Linked DNA regions of Dinghuibacter silviterrae. The protein of the gene in region 2 interacts with the protein of the main gene of each other region in a pairwise test. Links are inferred from orthologs where the notes say so. Each region holds a gene or a part of one and is shown on either strand. Other genes may lie near its edges.

Region 1 (7,309 bases), 880 kb from region 2 along the record:
AAATGAGTGAAGTCGACTTTATCAACGAAGTCGTGCGCCTCTCCGGTTGCGGGCTTCTGTTGGACGTCAACAATGTTTTTGTAAATGCGTTTAACCATGGGTACGACGCATTCACCTTTATCGATGCCCTTCCGCTGGACAAGGTGATGTACATCCACATGGCCGGGCACGAGCAGGTGTCTCCCGATTTGATCATCGACACACACGGGCAGCCGATCATCGACCCGGTCTACGACCTTTTCGACTACGCCATCTCTCGCCTGGAGCGGCCGGTGCCGGTGTTGCTGGAGCGGGATTATAATATTCCGGAGCTCTCTGAGCTACAGGCGGAGCTTGATCGCCTGGAGGGGATTTGCGCTAAAAACTGGAGCCATGAGGTCGCTGTCGCTTGAAACGCTGCCGCCGCAGGATACGCTGTTGCCTGTAACGCTGGCCGCGCAGCAGGCCCTGGCCCGGTATTGCCGCAGCGACGAGGCCGCCGGGGTCCCCGGAGCGCTGCCCGACCGCCTGGAACAGTATCGCCGCCTCGCGCGGAACGTCATCGCCGACGGCCTTGAAAGCGCCTACCCGCTGACGGTCGCGGCGCTCGACCCTTTCGACTGGGAGACGCTGGTCTACCGGTTTTTTGCGGAACACGATTGCCAGGAGGCCCAGGTGTGGCGGATGCCGATGGAGTTTATGGAGTTTGTTCAGGGGATCGCGGAGGCCCCAGGCCGGCCGGCCGGGCTCCTCGACAAATACCCCTTCCTTTTGGAACTCCTCTTCTTCGAATGGACCGAAATCGAGCTGTATATGATGGAAGACCTGCCGGTTCCCGCCTACGGGCCCGTTCGCAACTGGACGCAGGATACCCTTGTTTTTCACCCTGAACACCGGTTGCTCCTGTTTTCTTACCCCGTCCACCTCGGTAAGCCGGATGCGGAACCGGGACAATATGCGGTCCTGGCCTTCCGCGACCCCGAGACCGGTGAGGTGCAGTTCATCGACCTGTCGCTGACATTCGCGTGGCTGCTGGACGGGCTGATCACGACCGGCTGTTCGCTGGCCGCTTTCCTGGAACAACACCCTGAGGCACCGGCAGCGCTTTTGCTGGCGGAAGCACCTGCTTTTTTTCAACACTTATCCGGGCTCCGGTTTATCCGTGGCGCCCGACGCTAAAAAAACTTTCTATGTATCAACGCATGATCCGCAGGGTCGAGACCCTGCAGCCGATCCTTCTTTTGGCTATCCGTCTCGTTTTGGGGTATGGCTTTTATACTACGTGCATCGAGAAGTGGAAAAATATTTCCGATGTGGCGGAGTGGTTTGCGTCGCTGCACATACCGGCGCCGTTTTTAAACGCGTACCTGTCGGCAACGACGGAGGCCGTGGGTGTCGTATTGCTTGTTCTTGGTTTGGGGACCAGGGTGATTACCATACCGCTGATGATCCTGCTTGTTGTTGCCATTGCCACGGTGCATTGGGGGCATGGGTTTGAGGCGGGGAATAACGGGTTTGAGATTCCGCTGTATTACTTGTTGTTGTTGGGGGTGTTGTTGGTGAGTGGGGGTGGGAGGTTGAGCGTAGACTATTTGCTGGGGCGGGCTAGACATTAGACTTATCAGTCTCACCGCCTTTTGGCTTTTTAAATCTGCGCCAAATGAAGACAGACGCCAATCCAATAATTACACTGGCGGCGATTGTCGCTGCTGATCCGGGAAACCCGCGATAAATGCCGTAAAAAAAGAGAGACACTACGAGGATCACAGACCCCAGGGCTGACTTGCTCATACTTTGCAAGTGTATCCGGATCGGGTACTGGTCCGACAAATTTTTGCGCAATAACGGTGGGGGATTGAACAGTCGGTTTAGCGCTTGGTGAAGGACTTTTTTTCGAGTAATCCATTGCTTGTTTTGATAAGCGCCTCCTCAAAGGACCTTTTCAATTCTTCTGTGTCCTCCACTTTGGCAATCTCATTCATTATTTCTTGTACCTGTTTATCTAGTCCCTTGTAGGATACTGAATAAGAGACAGGCTTAAAAAAGGAAATGCCATTCCAAAACCCTTTCCAGAGAGTCCGGATGTGACTTTTTTCAATGGGCAGTAGAAGTTGATAACTCATTTTTTAGACTTTCTTTTTTGGGGTTTCAAGTCCTCTGCCGTAATAAAGCCTGCTCTTAGGAGGAAGTATTGGGCGGCCACTTTGGAAGCAAAGGGTTCCCCCCGAGCGACGAATAGCGGCGGTCAGTTCTTTTACATGTTGTTTCTTCATACAACAAATGTAAAATTCATTTTTGATATAAGCAATAGTAAAAAGAGAAATTATCTTGGCTGCAATCCGCCAGCAGTGGGAATAGTACTATATAGAAGTATGTAGAATAAAATCTTATTTCTTCAGCTCGGTGAGCTGCTTTTGCAGCGCATACATCTCATCGCGCAAACGCGCCGCTTCCATGAAGTCGAGGTCGCGGGCGGCCTTTTCCATTTCCTTTTTGACGGTGGTGATGCCCTTTTCGAGTTGGGGGATTGTTTTGTAGGTTTCCTGTTCTTCGGCGACGGCGGGGACGAGCTCGGAGTCGGGGGCGAGGGCGTAGGGGTCGCGGGGGTCGTAGCCTTTGATGTCGAGCACGGAGGTTTGGGCAAAGACTTGTTCTTTGGATTTTTGAACGGTCTTGGGTTGGATGCCGTGGAGCTCGTTGTAGGCGATCTGTTTGTCGCGGCGGCGGTTGGTCTCGTCTATGGTGCGCTGCATGCTTTCGGTCATGGTATCGGCGTAGAAGATGACTTTGCCGTCGACGTTTCGGGCGGCGCGGCCGGCGGTTTGGGTAAGAGACTTTTCGTTGCGGAGGAAGCCCTCTTTGTCGGCGTCGAGGATGGCGACAAGGGTGACTTCGGGGAGGTCGAGGCCTTCGCGGAGGAGGTTGACGCCGACGAGGACGTCGATCTCCCCGAGACGGAGCTGGCGGAGGATCTCGACGCGGTCGAGGGTGTGGACCTCGCTGTGGATATACTTGGACTTGATGTTGATGCGGTGGAGGTATTTGTCGAGCTCTTCGGCCATGCGCTTGGTGAGCGTGGTGACGAGGATGCGTTCCCGGCGGGCGGCCCTTTGGGCGATCTCGTGGAGGAGGTCGTCGATCTGGCCGTCGCTGGGCCGTATCTCGATGGGGGGATCGAGGAGGCCGGTGGGGCGGACCACCTGTTCGACGACGATGCCGCCGGTTTGTTCGAGTTCGTATTCACCGGGGGTGGCGGAGACGAAGACGGCCTGGTTGAGCAGGGAATCGAATTCGTGGAAGTTGAGGGGGCGGTTGTCGAGGGCAGAAGGCAGGCGGAAGCCGTAGTCGACGAGGATGAGCTTGCGGCTGCGGTCGCCACCGTACATGCCGCTGACCTGCGGGATGGTTTGGTGGCTTTCGTCGATCATGATCAGGAAGTCTTTGGGGAAATAGTCTAGGAGACAAAATGGCCGGGTTCCGGGGTTGCGGCGGTCGAAAAAGCGGGAGTAGTTTTCGATGCCGTTGCAGTAGCCCAGCTCGCGGATCATCTCGATGTCGTAGTTGACGCGTTCCCCGAGGCGTTGGGCTTCGATGTACCGGCCGTTGTTTTTGAAGTAGTCGACCTGGCCGGCGAGCTCGTCCTGCATTTCATAAAGGATCTGCTGGAGCATGTTTTTGGGGGCGACATACAGATTGGCGGGGAAAATGGCGGCGTGTTCCATGGTCCCAATGCGTTTGCCCGTCGCGGGATCGAAGCTTTCGATGGTTTCTATTTCGTCTCCGAAGAAGGTGATGCGGTAGGCGTAGTCGACATAGGGAAGATTGATGTCGACGGTGTCTCCCTTGACACGGAACTGGCCGCGGTTGAAGTCGATCTGGGTGCGGCTGTAGAGGGCGTTCACGAGGGCGTGGAGAAAACCCTGACGGCTGAGGACTTGTCCGGCGGCAACGCGGATGATGCCGTTTTCGTATTCGGTGGGGTTGCCCATACCATAGATACAGCTCACGCTGGCGACGACCAGGATGTCGCGACGGCCGGTGAGGAGGTTGGACGTGGCCCGGAGGCGGAGCTTGTCGAGCTCTTCGTTGATGGACAGGTCTTTTTCGATATAGGTGTCGCTAACGGGCATGTATGCCTCGGGCTGGTAGTAGTCGTAATACGAGACGAAGTATTCGATGGCGTTGTTGGGGAAAAAAGACCGGAACTCCCCGTACAGTTGGGCGACGAGGGTCTTGTTGTGGGTCAGGACGAGGGTGGGTCTTTGGACGTTCTGGATGACGTTGGCCATGGTAAAGGTCTTCCCGGAACCGGTGACGCCAAGGAGGGTTTGGTATTTCTCACCGTTCAGGATCCCCTCGGTGAGCTGACGGATGGCCTCCGGCTGGTCGCCGGAGGGGGTATAGGGGGAGACGAGTTCGAAAGGCATGGAGGCGATAGGTTAAGGGGGTAAAAATACCGAAATATCCGCGCCCGGGACCACACCGGGCCGAGACACCTGAGACCCGGGCCCGCTGGGCCGGCGGGTGGCCGTAAATGGCTCCGGGCCGGATTCTGAGCAGATTTTGAGTTAATTATTACGAAAATTTAAAGAAATCTTTACATAACCTTTAAGTTTCCCCTGGTCCTTTTTTCCCCCTTTTCCCTCCTGTTACTTTGCGGTCTCAAAACCAACTGATCAATGTCCAATAAATTGCTGCGAATAAGCTCCCTGGTGGGGCTGGCATGTCTGGGCGCCTCCTCCCTCTGGGCCGGGGGAATCAAGGGGAAGGTCACCGACAAGGAGACCGGCGAACCCCTGATTGGCGCCACTGTTACTCTCGAACACACAAGGTATGCGACCGTCGTAAACCTGGACGGGACTTTCAACCTGAAACACGTACCGGCCGGGAAATATGAGCTGGAAGTGAAATATGTGGGATATAAGGAGCCGGAACACGTGGAAGTCATCATCGATGACGCGAACGGAGACAAGGAAGTCGACTTCACCCTGGAGAGCGCCGCCAAGGAAATCACTACCATCACCGTACAAGGTGCGGGTAACGGGACGAACGACCAAAGCGCGCGTCTGATCGAAAAGAAAGCAGACAACGTGATGAACCTTTTGTCTGCCAAGAACATTGAATTGTCGCCCGACGTGACGGTGGCCAACGCCCTGCAACGCGTGAGCGGTGTGACCATCCAACGGAGCAATACCGGGGAAGGCCGTTACGCTATCATACGCGGGATGGACCAACGCTACAACAACACCCTGGTCAACGGCGTCAAGATCCCGAGCCCGGACGACAAGTATCGCTTTGTCCCGATGGACATCTTCCCCTCTGAAATGATCGACCGCCTCGAAATCATCAAGGCACTGACGCCCAACATGGAAGGCGATGCGATCGGGGGTACGATGAACCTGGTGATGAAGAACGCGCCCGAACGTTTCCTGTTTTCGGTCAACGGCTCCGGTGGGTACTCCACGATCTTCAACACCCAGCCGTTTTTGGGCTTTCCCCATTCGGGCATCAACAAGAAGTCGCCCGCCGAAGTCAACGGCAACAACTATGCAGCGACCTATCCCGGTGATTTTCCGACCAACATTTTCAACTATTCGGATAAAAGCAATCCCATCAACAGCACCCTGGGGATGACCATCGGCGACCGGTTCCTGAACAAAAAGCTGGGGGTGATCCTGTCGGCCAGCTACCAGAACTTTTACGAAGGCTCGACTTCAAAAAGACTGGTTCCCGACGCCCAGCCCGTTTTCCAACCGACAGCCAACACGCTGAATTTCTCAGATTCTTATATCCGTCAATACAGTACCCAAACCAATCGTCTGGGCTTGCAGGGTAAGATCGACTATGTGTTCAACAGCAAAAACACGATCTCCCTCTTTGGTCTTTATCTGCACCAGAACGAGTACGAGACGCGCTATACGCCCGACACGACCGTGGGTCTGAACTCCTCCAATACGCAATCCCAGTTGTCCCCGGAATACCGGAGCACCTGGACGATCCAGAACATCGCCAACGCTACCCTGCACGGGGAACACCAGTTGGGCGAAAAGGTAAAGCTGGACTGGAGCGGTGTGTATTCCAAGGCCGAAAAGAAAATGCCTGACCAATCCTGGTACAGTTTTGACGCAACGGTAACGACCAACAACGGCAAAATCGTCAGCGTGGATTCCACCGTTCAACCCTCCACCGGTATCATGAACCGTGTATGGGAACACAATACGGACCAGGACGAAGCAGGTTACCTCAACCTTACTTATAAGCCAAGGATCTTTAAAAGGGATGTCGAATTCATGACTGGCGGTCTGTATCGGTATAAGACCCGGACCAACTATTATGATGCCTATTCCCTCCAGGCAGACGTCCAGGCGACTACGCCCTTCCACGGGATCGACCAACTGCCCCTTTACTTCCAAACCCCGGGCGACGCTTATGGGTACAATACCGCTGTCGGTGCCAATACCTATACTGCCCACGAAAAAACAGGGGCGGGCTATATCCAGGCCAAGTTCATGGTCGTGAAGTCCCTCCAGGTCCTGGGCGGTGTACGCGTGGAAAACACGAATATGGACTACACCACCACCCTGCCGGAAACCTACCCGGTCGGCGCCAGCGGTACGGTTCATTATACCGACGTGCTGCCCAGCGTGCACTTCAAGTATTTCATCAGTGAGAACCAAAACCTCCGGTTGTCGTATTTCAAGTCGATCAGCCGTCCCGGCTTTGGCGAGTATGTTCCCTATAACCTGCCTGGCGAAGTGTTCACCGAGATCGGGAACCCCGAGCTGAAACACGTAAGGGCTGACAACCTCGACCTCCGGTACGAACTTTTCCCCGGTCTGACCGACCAGTTCCTGATCGGCGGCTTCTACAAAAAACTGGAAAACCCGATCGAATATTTCGTGACCAGGGACAACAGCCCGAGCAGCCTGTACATCCAGCCGCAGAATACGAACAGCGCTACCAACATCGGCGCCGAAGTCGTCATTGCCAAATTCTTCGGAAAGTTCGGCGTGTCGGCCAACTATACCTATACGCACTCTAGGATCACGACGATCAAGTTGTTGTACCACCAGGTGACGACGTCGAACGGCACCTCGGTCGTCACGGACTCCGTCAACCAGTCCCGTCCTTTGCAAGGTCAGGCAGACAATGTCGGGAACGTCTCCTTCTTGTATAAAGACCCCAAATTCGGCCTCAACGTACAGCTTGCCTTTGCCTATACCGGTTCCCGGATCGCCCAGGTATCCCAATATGCAGGCCTGGACATCTGGCAAAAACCCTTCGGTCAGTTGGACCTGTCCTTCGAAAAGCGGATCCTCAAAGGATTCTT
Region 2 (7,293 bases):
GGGAATCCCCAAGGTTGGCCGTGAGGGACAGGAGCTCCAACGCATCAAGGAAGCGCCGTCCGCTGTCGAGCCCGCCTTTGAGCTCGAAGCAGAAGATCCCCCCGCCGTTGGTCATTTGCTTGGTGGCAATGGCGTACTGCGGATGGGACGGGAGGAAGGGGTATTTCATCCACGACAGCCGGGGATGCCCTTCGAGGGTACCCGCGAGCGTAAGCGCGCTGGAAGCGTGCCGGTCCATGCGGACCTGGAGGGTTTCCAGGCTTTTGCTGAGGACCCAGGCGTTGAACGGAGACAAGGCAGGCCCCGTGGTCCGGCAAAACAAGTATATGTCGTGGATGAGCTGTTCCTTTCCGACGACCACGCCGCCCAGGACGCGGCCCTGGCCGTCCATCCATTTGGTGGCGGAGTGGATGACGAGGTCGGCGCCGTAGTCGATGGGTCTTTGGGCGATAGGTGTGGCAAAACAGTTGTCCACCACCAGGAGGATACCTGCCTGGCGGGCCAGGTTGCTCACCCATTCGAGGTCGATGAGGTCGAGCCCAGGGTTGGTCGGGGTCTCGATAAAGAGCATCTTGGTGTTGGGTTGGATCAGCGACGCCCAGGTATCGGGCTGGTTTACGTCCGCGTAAGTGTAGCTGATGCCCCAGCGGGAAAGGTATTTTGTAATCAGGGAGTGGGTGGATCCAAAGATGGAACTGCATGACAGGAGGTGATCCCCGGTCTTCAGGAACGACAAAAAGGTGCCAAAGATGGCGGCCATGCCGGAGGCGGTGGCGAAACCGGCCTCGGCGCCTTCGAGGGCGCAGACGCGGTCGGTGAATTCCTGTACGTTCGGGTTGCTGAACCGGCTGTAGATATTGGCTTCTGTCTCGTCCGCAAAGGCGGCCCGCATGTCCTCCGCGCTGTCGTAGGTAAAGCTGGAGGTCAGGAATAACGGGGATGAATGTTCCATCTCCCCGGTCTGGGCGATCCGGGTGCGTATGGCTTTTGTGATAGGTTTCATACTGTCTGATTTACGGCAACGGTCCAGGTGAGGTGTGTGCCGGATTTGCGCAGGGTTTCGGCTACGGAGCAATATTTGGCCATGGATAATTCGACCGCCCTTTCGGCCTTTCCGGGTTCGATGTCGCCCTTGAGGTGAAAGCGGATGTTCACGTTTTCCCATAGCGAGGGCTCCTTGCCGGCTTCCCGTTGACCATCGATCTGTATGGTGAAATCGTCGATTTGCTGGCGCTGTTTTTTCAGGATGCTGACAATGTCAATGCCACTACATCCGCCCAGACCCATCAGCAAGAGTTGCATGGGGCGGGCACCGTGCTCGGTCCCGCCGGAAGCGGTCCCTGCATCCAAACGGACGGTGTTGCCGTTCGCGTCTTGAGCCTCGAAGCCGAAGTTGTCGTCTATCCGTTTCAATTCGATCAGCATACTTCTGGTAATATTTTTTACAAAGTTAACGGCGAATCGTTTTTACTTTGCACCTATTTTAGACCCGCATGCCGTCTTTAGTACAATATTACCGTCACAAACGCCCGTTCGCGCTGGAAGGAGGGATGATCCTGAACGAAATGACCATCGCGTACCATACGTTTGGCCGCCTGAATGAGGACGGGGACAATGTCGTCTGGGTTTGTCACGCGCTTACGGCCAACAGCAATGCCGAAGAATGGTGGACCGGTCTGATCGGCCCGGGTAAGGTGATCGATACCGAAAAGTATTTCGTGGTCTGTGACAATATCCTGGGGTCCTGTTATGGAACCGAGGCTGCCTTGTTCGACGGAGACGAGCCTACCCTGGTGACCATCCGGGATATGGTGGGCGTGCATCGTCTCCTGAGGGAACACCTCGGGATCGGGCAGATACGGCTCCTGATGGGGGGCAGCATGGGCGGTTACCAGGTCCTGGAATGGGCCATCCAGGAACCGGATGTCGTCCGCGAGCTGTTCCTGATCGGGACGGCGGCGTCGGAAAGTGCCTGGGGTATAGCCATCCATTCAGCCCAGCGTCTGGCGATCGAGGCGGATCCCACCTGGAAGGAAGGCGGGGAAAAAGGCCTGATGGCCGCCCGGGGCATCGGCATGCTCACCTACCGGACCTATCAGCAATTTGTGTCCGCCCAAACGGGTCCGCAGGAGGTCCTCCAGGGCTTCCGGGCGGAATCGTATATCCGTTACCAGGCCGAAAAGCTGGCCCGGAGGTTCGACGCCCGCAACTACTGGCTCCTGACCCGGAGCATGGACAGCCACCACATCGCCCGAGGGCGGGGTATGAGCATAGAGGCTGCGCTCCAAGGGATTAAGCAACGGACCCTGGTCATCGGGATCGACAGCGACCTCCTTTGTCCCTTCGTGGAACAAAAATTTCTGGCCCAGCACCTGCCCCACGCCCGGCTGATCGGGATCGACTCGATCTACGGACATGACGGTTTTCTGACAGAATCGGCCAAAATCGGTGGATATTTAAGGGAGTGGCTTGAGGGGTCTTAAGTACCTTTGCAAGCTATGCAAGACGCCCAGGAATTTATCGACGTTTTTGGAGCCCGGGTGCATAACCTGCGGAACATAGACATACACATTCCCAAAAATAAAATGGTGGTCATCACGGGGATCAGCGGGAGCGGCAAGTCTTCCCTGGCCTTTGATACCATCTATGCCGAGGGGCAGCGCCGGTATATGGAGACCTTTGGCGCTTATGCCCGTCAATTCATCGGGGAAATGGAACGGCCGGACGTGGACAAGATCACCGGTTTGTCCCCCGTCATCTCCATCGAGCAGAAAACGACCAACAAAAATCCCCGTTCCACGGTGGGCACAATCACGGAAGTGTACGACTTCCTGCGGTTATTGTACGCCCGTATCGGAGAAGCGTACAGCTATAATACGGGGAAAAAAATGGTGAAGTTTAGCGAGGAGGAAATCGTCGCGAACATCTACCAAAAATTCAAAGGCAAAAAAATCACCCTCCTGGCGCCCCTGGTCCGGGGCCGTAAGGGCCACTACCGCGAGCTTTTCGAGGACGTCCGCAAAAAAGGCTACCTCAAGGTGCGCGTCGACGGGGACATCCTGGACCTCGCGCCAAAGATGCAGGTGGACCGGTACAAAATCCACGACATCGAGGTCGTGGTCGACCGGCTCCCGGTGACGGATGACATGAAGGTGCGCTTGAGCCAAAGCGTGCAAAAGACCCTCCAGACCGGGAAGGACCTGTTGTTCCTGCTGGTCGGCGACGGCGGCAAGGCCCTGCAGTACTCCAAACAACTGATGTGCGAGGACACCGGTATTTCGTACGAGGAACCCTCCCCCAATTCTTTTTCCTTCAATTCTCCGTACGGTGCGTGTCCCGTGTGTAAAGGGCTGGGCACCATCTACCAGGTTGACCTGGACGCCATCATACCCGACCGGGAAGTCTCCATCAAAGACGGCGGCATCGCGCCCCTCGGCGGGGAGCGCGCGTCTTATGTCTATAAACAGGTGGAAGGCATCCTGCGCAAATACCGTGTAAAGCCCGAAACCCCGATCAAAGACGTGCCCGTTAAGGCACTCAACGTCATCCTGTACGGCAACGAAGCCGGGGAAGGCACGACGGAAGTGGGTTTCGACGAGGAGACCGCCGCCGAAAACCCCGACGCCTATGAAGGCGTCGTCAACATGGTCAAACGCTGGTTTTCCGGGGCCATGAGCGAGGGTGTGCGGGAATGGGCCGAGAAATTCATGGAGCTCAAAACCTGCGACACCTGCGAGGGCGCCCGTCTGAAAAAAGAAAGCCTTTGGTTCCGGGTGGCGAACGAAAACATTTCAGAGCTGAGCTCGTGGAACCTGGATACGCTCTGGACGTGGTTTTCCACTGTGGAGAAACACCTCTCGGCGAAACAAAACACCATCGCCAAAGACATCCTCAAGGAAATCCGCGAACGGCTCCAGTTCCTCCTGGATGTGGGCCTGACCTACCTGACGCTCGACCGGCCCACCCGGACCCTGAGCGGGGGTGAGTCCCAACGCATCCGGCTGGCCACCCAGATCGGGTCGCAGCTCCAGGGCATCACCTATATCCTCGACGAGCCCTCCATCGGTCTCCACCAACGGGACAACCACCGGCTCATCGACGCACTACGGAACCTGCGCGACATCGGCAACAGCGTCCTCGTCGTGGAACACGACAAAGACATCATGATGGCCGCCGACTACCTCGTGGACGTAGGTCCCAAGGCCGGTCTTCACGGCGGCCGGATCGTGGCGCAGGGCGACCCGAAGGACCTGTTGAAGCTCGACACCCTCACCTCCAGCTACCTCAACGGGCACCGCCGGATCGAGGTTCCCACCACCCGCCGCGAAGGTTCGGGCAAGTTCCTCGAACTCATCGGCGCCTCCGGGAACAACCTGCAAAAGGTCAGTGCACGTTTTCCCCTCGGTACGTTTATCTGTGTCACGGGGGTTAGTGGTAGTGGGAAAAGTACCTTGATCAACGAAACCCTTTACCCGATCCTCAGTCAGTACTGTTACGGATCCAAGGCCGCACCGCTCGAATACAAAAGCGTCAAGGGCCTCGAACACATCGACAAGGTCATCGAGATCGACCAAAGCCCCATCGGCCGCACCCCCCGGAGCAACCCCGCCACCTACTGCGGTTTCTTCACGGAAATACGGCAGCTTTTTGCCGCCATCCCCGAAGCCAAAATCCGCGGCTACAACGCCGGCCGTTTCTCCTTCAACGTCAAGGGCGGCCGCTGCGACGTCTGCGAAGGCGGCGGCATGCGCGTCATCGAAATGAACTTCCTCCCCGACGTCTATGTCCCTTGCGAAAAATGCAACGGCCGCCGCTACAACCGCGAGACCCTCGAAATCCGTTACAAGGGGAAGTCCATCAGCGACGTCCTCGACATGAGCGTGGACGAGGCCGTCGAGTTCTTCGCCAGCGTCCCCTATCTCTACCGGAAAATCAAGGTCCTCCAGGACGTCGGCCTCGGCTATATCACCCTTGGCCAGTCCGCCGTTACCCTTAGCGGCGGCGAGGCCCAGCGTGTCAAGCTCGCCACCGAGCTCTCCAAACGCGACACCGGAAAGACTTTCTATATCCTCGACGAGCCCACCACGGGTCTTCACTTTGAAGACATCCGCCACCTCATCGAGGTCCTCGACAAACTCGTCGAACGCGGCAACACCATCCTCGTCATCGAACACAACCTCGACGTCGTCAAGGTCGCCGACCACATCATCGACCTCGGCCCCGAGGGCGGTGTCGGCGGCGGCCGCATCCTCTGCACCGGCACCCCCGAGGAAATCCTTTCCTGCACGGAGAGCCACACGGCGCGCTTCCTCAAAGCCGAGCTGCCCGCCGGGGTGGTGCCCATGAAGCGGCCGCCCTCAAAGGCGGCACCCACGGGGCTCCCTCCCACGAAGGCGGAACGCGAAGCCGCGCTCGCTGCTGCGAAGGCCGAGGCCAAAGCCGCGAAGGCCGCCGCCGCTCAGGACGCCGCGCCCCGGAAGACAGCCGCAAAAACGCCCCCCGCGGCAAAGTCCGCGCGCAAGAAAAAGTAAACGGTGCGAGACGCCTCAGCCCCCCCATGGCGAAGTTTGACCCTACACAGGTGTCCCTTTTTCTCGCCTTAAATTCGCGTCAAGTTATAGCTTGACAATGGTGTGAAAAAGCAAGCCATAGCTTGACGCGAATTTAAGGCGAGAAAAAAGGAGGACAGGGGGCATCCCCTACGAGGTCGGGGCGCCGACCGGCGGTGCCGGTCGTCTACGATCCGAGCCCGCGGCCCTTCCAAAAGGGGGGGATTACAAAGGGGGACCATAGGTCCCCCTTTGTCGCAACGCAAAAAAAGAAGGGAGAGTAGACACCCCCCCTTGGCTATGCTTGGATATATGGCTAAAACAAATTTGATTCAAATTATTAACAAATTCCGTGCCGTCATCTACCAGCGAACCGGGCAACGGACCTGGTTGCTGGCGCGGCCAAACCACGTGTCGTCGTTCCCGAACTTGATGATGAGCCGGACGACGAAACTGAAGTAGGCGTCATCGTGGGTGGGGTCGCCGCGGTTGGAAAAATCGGTGTACGGAAGACCGCTTTTGTTGGACATGGCGGCGGCGATTTTCGCCTGTGCAGCCGGCATGTGTTGGTAAAACAAGGCCGGGTTGACGAAGTTGGTGCTGACGTCATCGATATAGTCCGTATGAAGGATCCGGTCCAGGACTTCCCCGCTGACCGCGACTTTATCCGACACGTCGAAACGGGCGCCGATCCCCAGGGGGATGTTCGTCGACCAAAGCTTGTAGTTGGGGGGATAGCCCGGACCCCAGCCTTCTCCTTCGGTGTGGAGGGGTTGGAGGTCGACCCAGGTGGTCTGACCTGTAGTAGGGTCCTTATAGGTGCCCTGGGGATTGAAATGGAAAAAGCCGAAACCCGCAACGGCGTAAGGGCGGATCCGCGGCTGGTAGTCAAAGGGAAGCGTAAAAAAGTCGGTAGGATATATTTCGAGGCAAATCGTTCCCTCTTCAATCGACGTCCGGAAGTCCAGGTTGCGCGTCCGGCGCCAATCGGCATCAAAATCGTGACCATTGGTATAGCGGTCGGCGCCGTACAGACGGCCATAGTTGAGGTTGGCGCGAATACCCAGCCAGGAAGCGGGATAGATGGCCCCGGAAATACCCGCGAAGTAACGCGTGGTCGGCAGGTTGAGGTCCTTTATAAAGCGTTTGCCGTCTCCGAGGTTACCCCCCAGTTCACCCAAAAAGAAAGACGGGCCTATTTCAAAGCCGAGGTCTGTCTCCATATCCTTGAAGGAGAGTGCCAATTGAGCATGTGTGCCGGAAGATAGCAATAAACCGATGAGGAGCAGGGTAAGCGCGGGGAATCGCCAGCTAAAAAGAGGGGTACTCTTTTTCATAGATACGGACATATTAGGTTTTACACGATTGGATTTACCGTGTAATATTAAATATAAATAATCGAAAAACCTAACGTTTGACCATCTCTACATGGGCTATGTCGTCTTCCATGTACACGCCGCCCGTTTGGACGAAGCCAAAGGAACCGTAGAAATCGACGAGGTATTGCTGGGCGCCAATCCTGACAGGCTGCTGACCATAGAGGGCATAAAGATGCGTAAGTGATTGATCGATAAGGGTCCTGCCCATGCCTTTGCCCCGGACGGAAGGGGCCGTAACCACGCGGCCGATGGACGGTTCGGCAAATTTCAGCCCGGGCGGCACGATCCGGGCGTAGGCGCCCAAAATCGCCGGACCGGCGGGAATAAAGCCTCCGATGCCGTCGGGAACGTCCATGCCCCCGGTC

The links. Proteins that work in one complex are often made in the same cells at the same time.
Region 1: the proteins of uvrA (region 2) and uvrB interact in binary tests that used the Escherichia coli proteins (3 or more experiments, as listed by UniProt). The link is inferred for Dinghuibacter silviterrae from one-to-one orthologs.

The regions. Positions count from the first base shown.
Region 1 is NZ_SODV01000001.1:680,695-688,003, reverse strand. What follows is about bases 1,887-4,834. They hold uvrB (excinuclease ABC subunit UvrB), read right to left. Parts: upstream 4,407-4,834; coding sequence 2,367-4,406; downstream 1,887-2,366. Other genes in these bases: EDB95_RS03000 (TonB-dependent receptor), read left to right, coding at 4,659-4,834; EDB95_RS27215 (hypothetical protein), read right to left, coding at 2,106-2,252. Outside these bases: EDB95_RS03020 (HvfB family MNIO-type RiPP peptide maturase), read left to right, coding at 1-392; EDB95_RS03015 (HvfC/BufC N-terminal domain-containing protein), read left to right, coding at 373-1,158; EDB95_RS03010 (HvfX family Cu-binding RiPP maturation protein), read left to right, coding at 1,170-1,595; more of EDB95_RS03000, read left to right, coding at 4,835-7,309. UniProt on the Escherichia coli protein: The UvrABC repair system catalyzes the recognition and processing of DNA lesions. A damage recognition complex composed of 2 UvrA and 2 UvrB subunits scans DNA for abnormalities.
Region 2 is NZ_SODV01000001.1:1,565,446-1,572,738, forward strand. The notes cover bases 2,183-5,731. They hold uvrA (excinuclease ABC subunit UvrA), read left to right. Parts: upstream 2,183-2,498; coding sequence 2,499-5,531; downstream 5,532-5,731. Other genes in these bases: EDB95_RS06990 (homoserine O-acetyltransferase family protein), read left to right, coding at 2,183-2,483. Also shown: EDB95_RS06980 (trans-sulfuration enzyme family protein), read right to left, coding at 1-1,003; EDB95_RS06985 (OsmC family protein), read right to left, coding at 1,000-1,425; more of EDB95_RS06990, read left to right, coding at 1,494-2,182; EDB95_RS07005 (hypothetical protein), read right to left, coding at 5,912-6,886; EDB95_RS07010 (GNAT family N-acetyltransferase), read right to left, coding at 6,957-7,293. UniProt on the Escherichia coli protein: The UvrABC repair system catalyzes the recognition and processing of DNA lesions. UvrA is an ATPase and a DNA-binding protein. A damage recognition complex composed of 2 UvrA and 2 UvrB subunits scans DNA for abnormalities.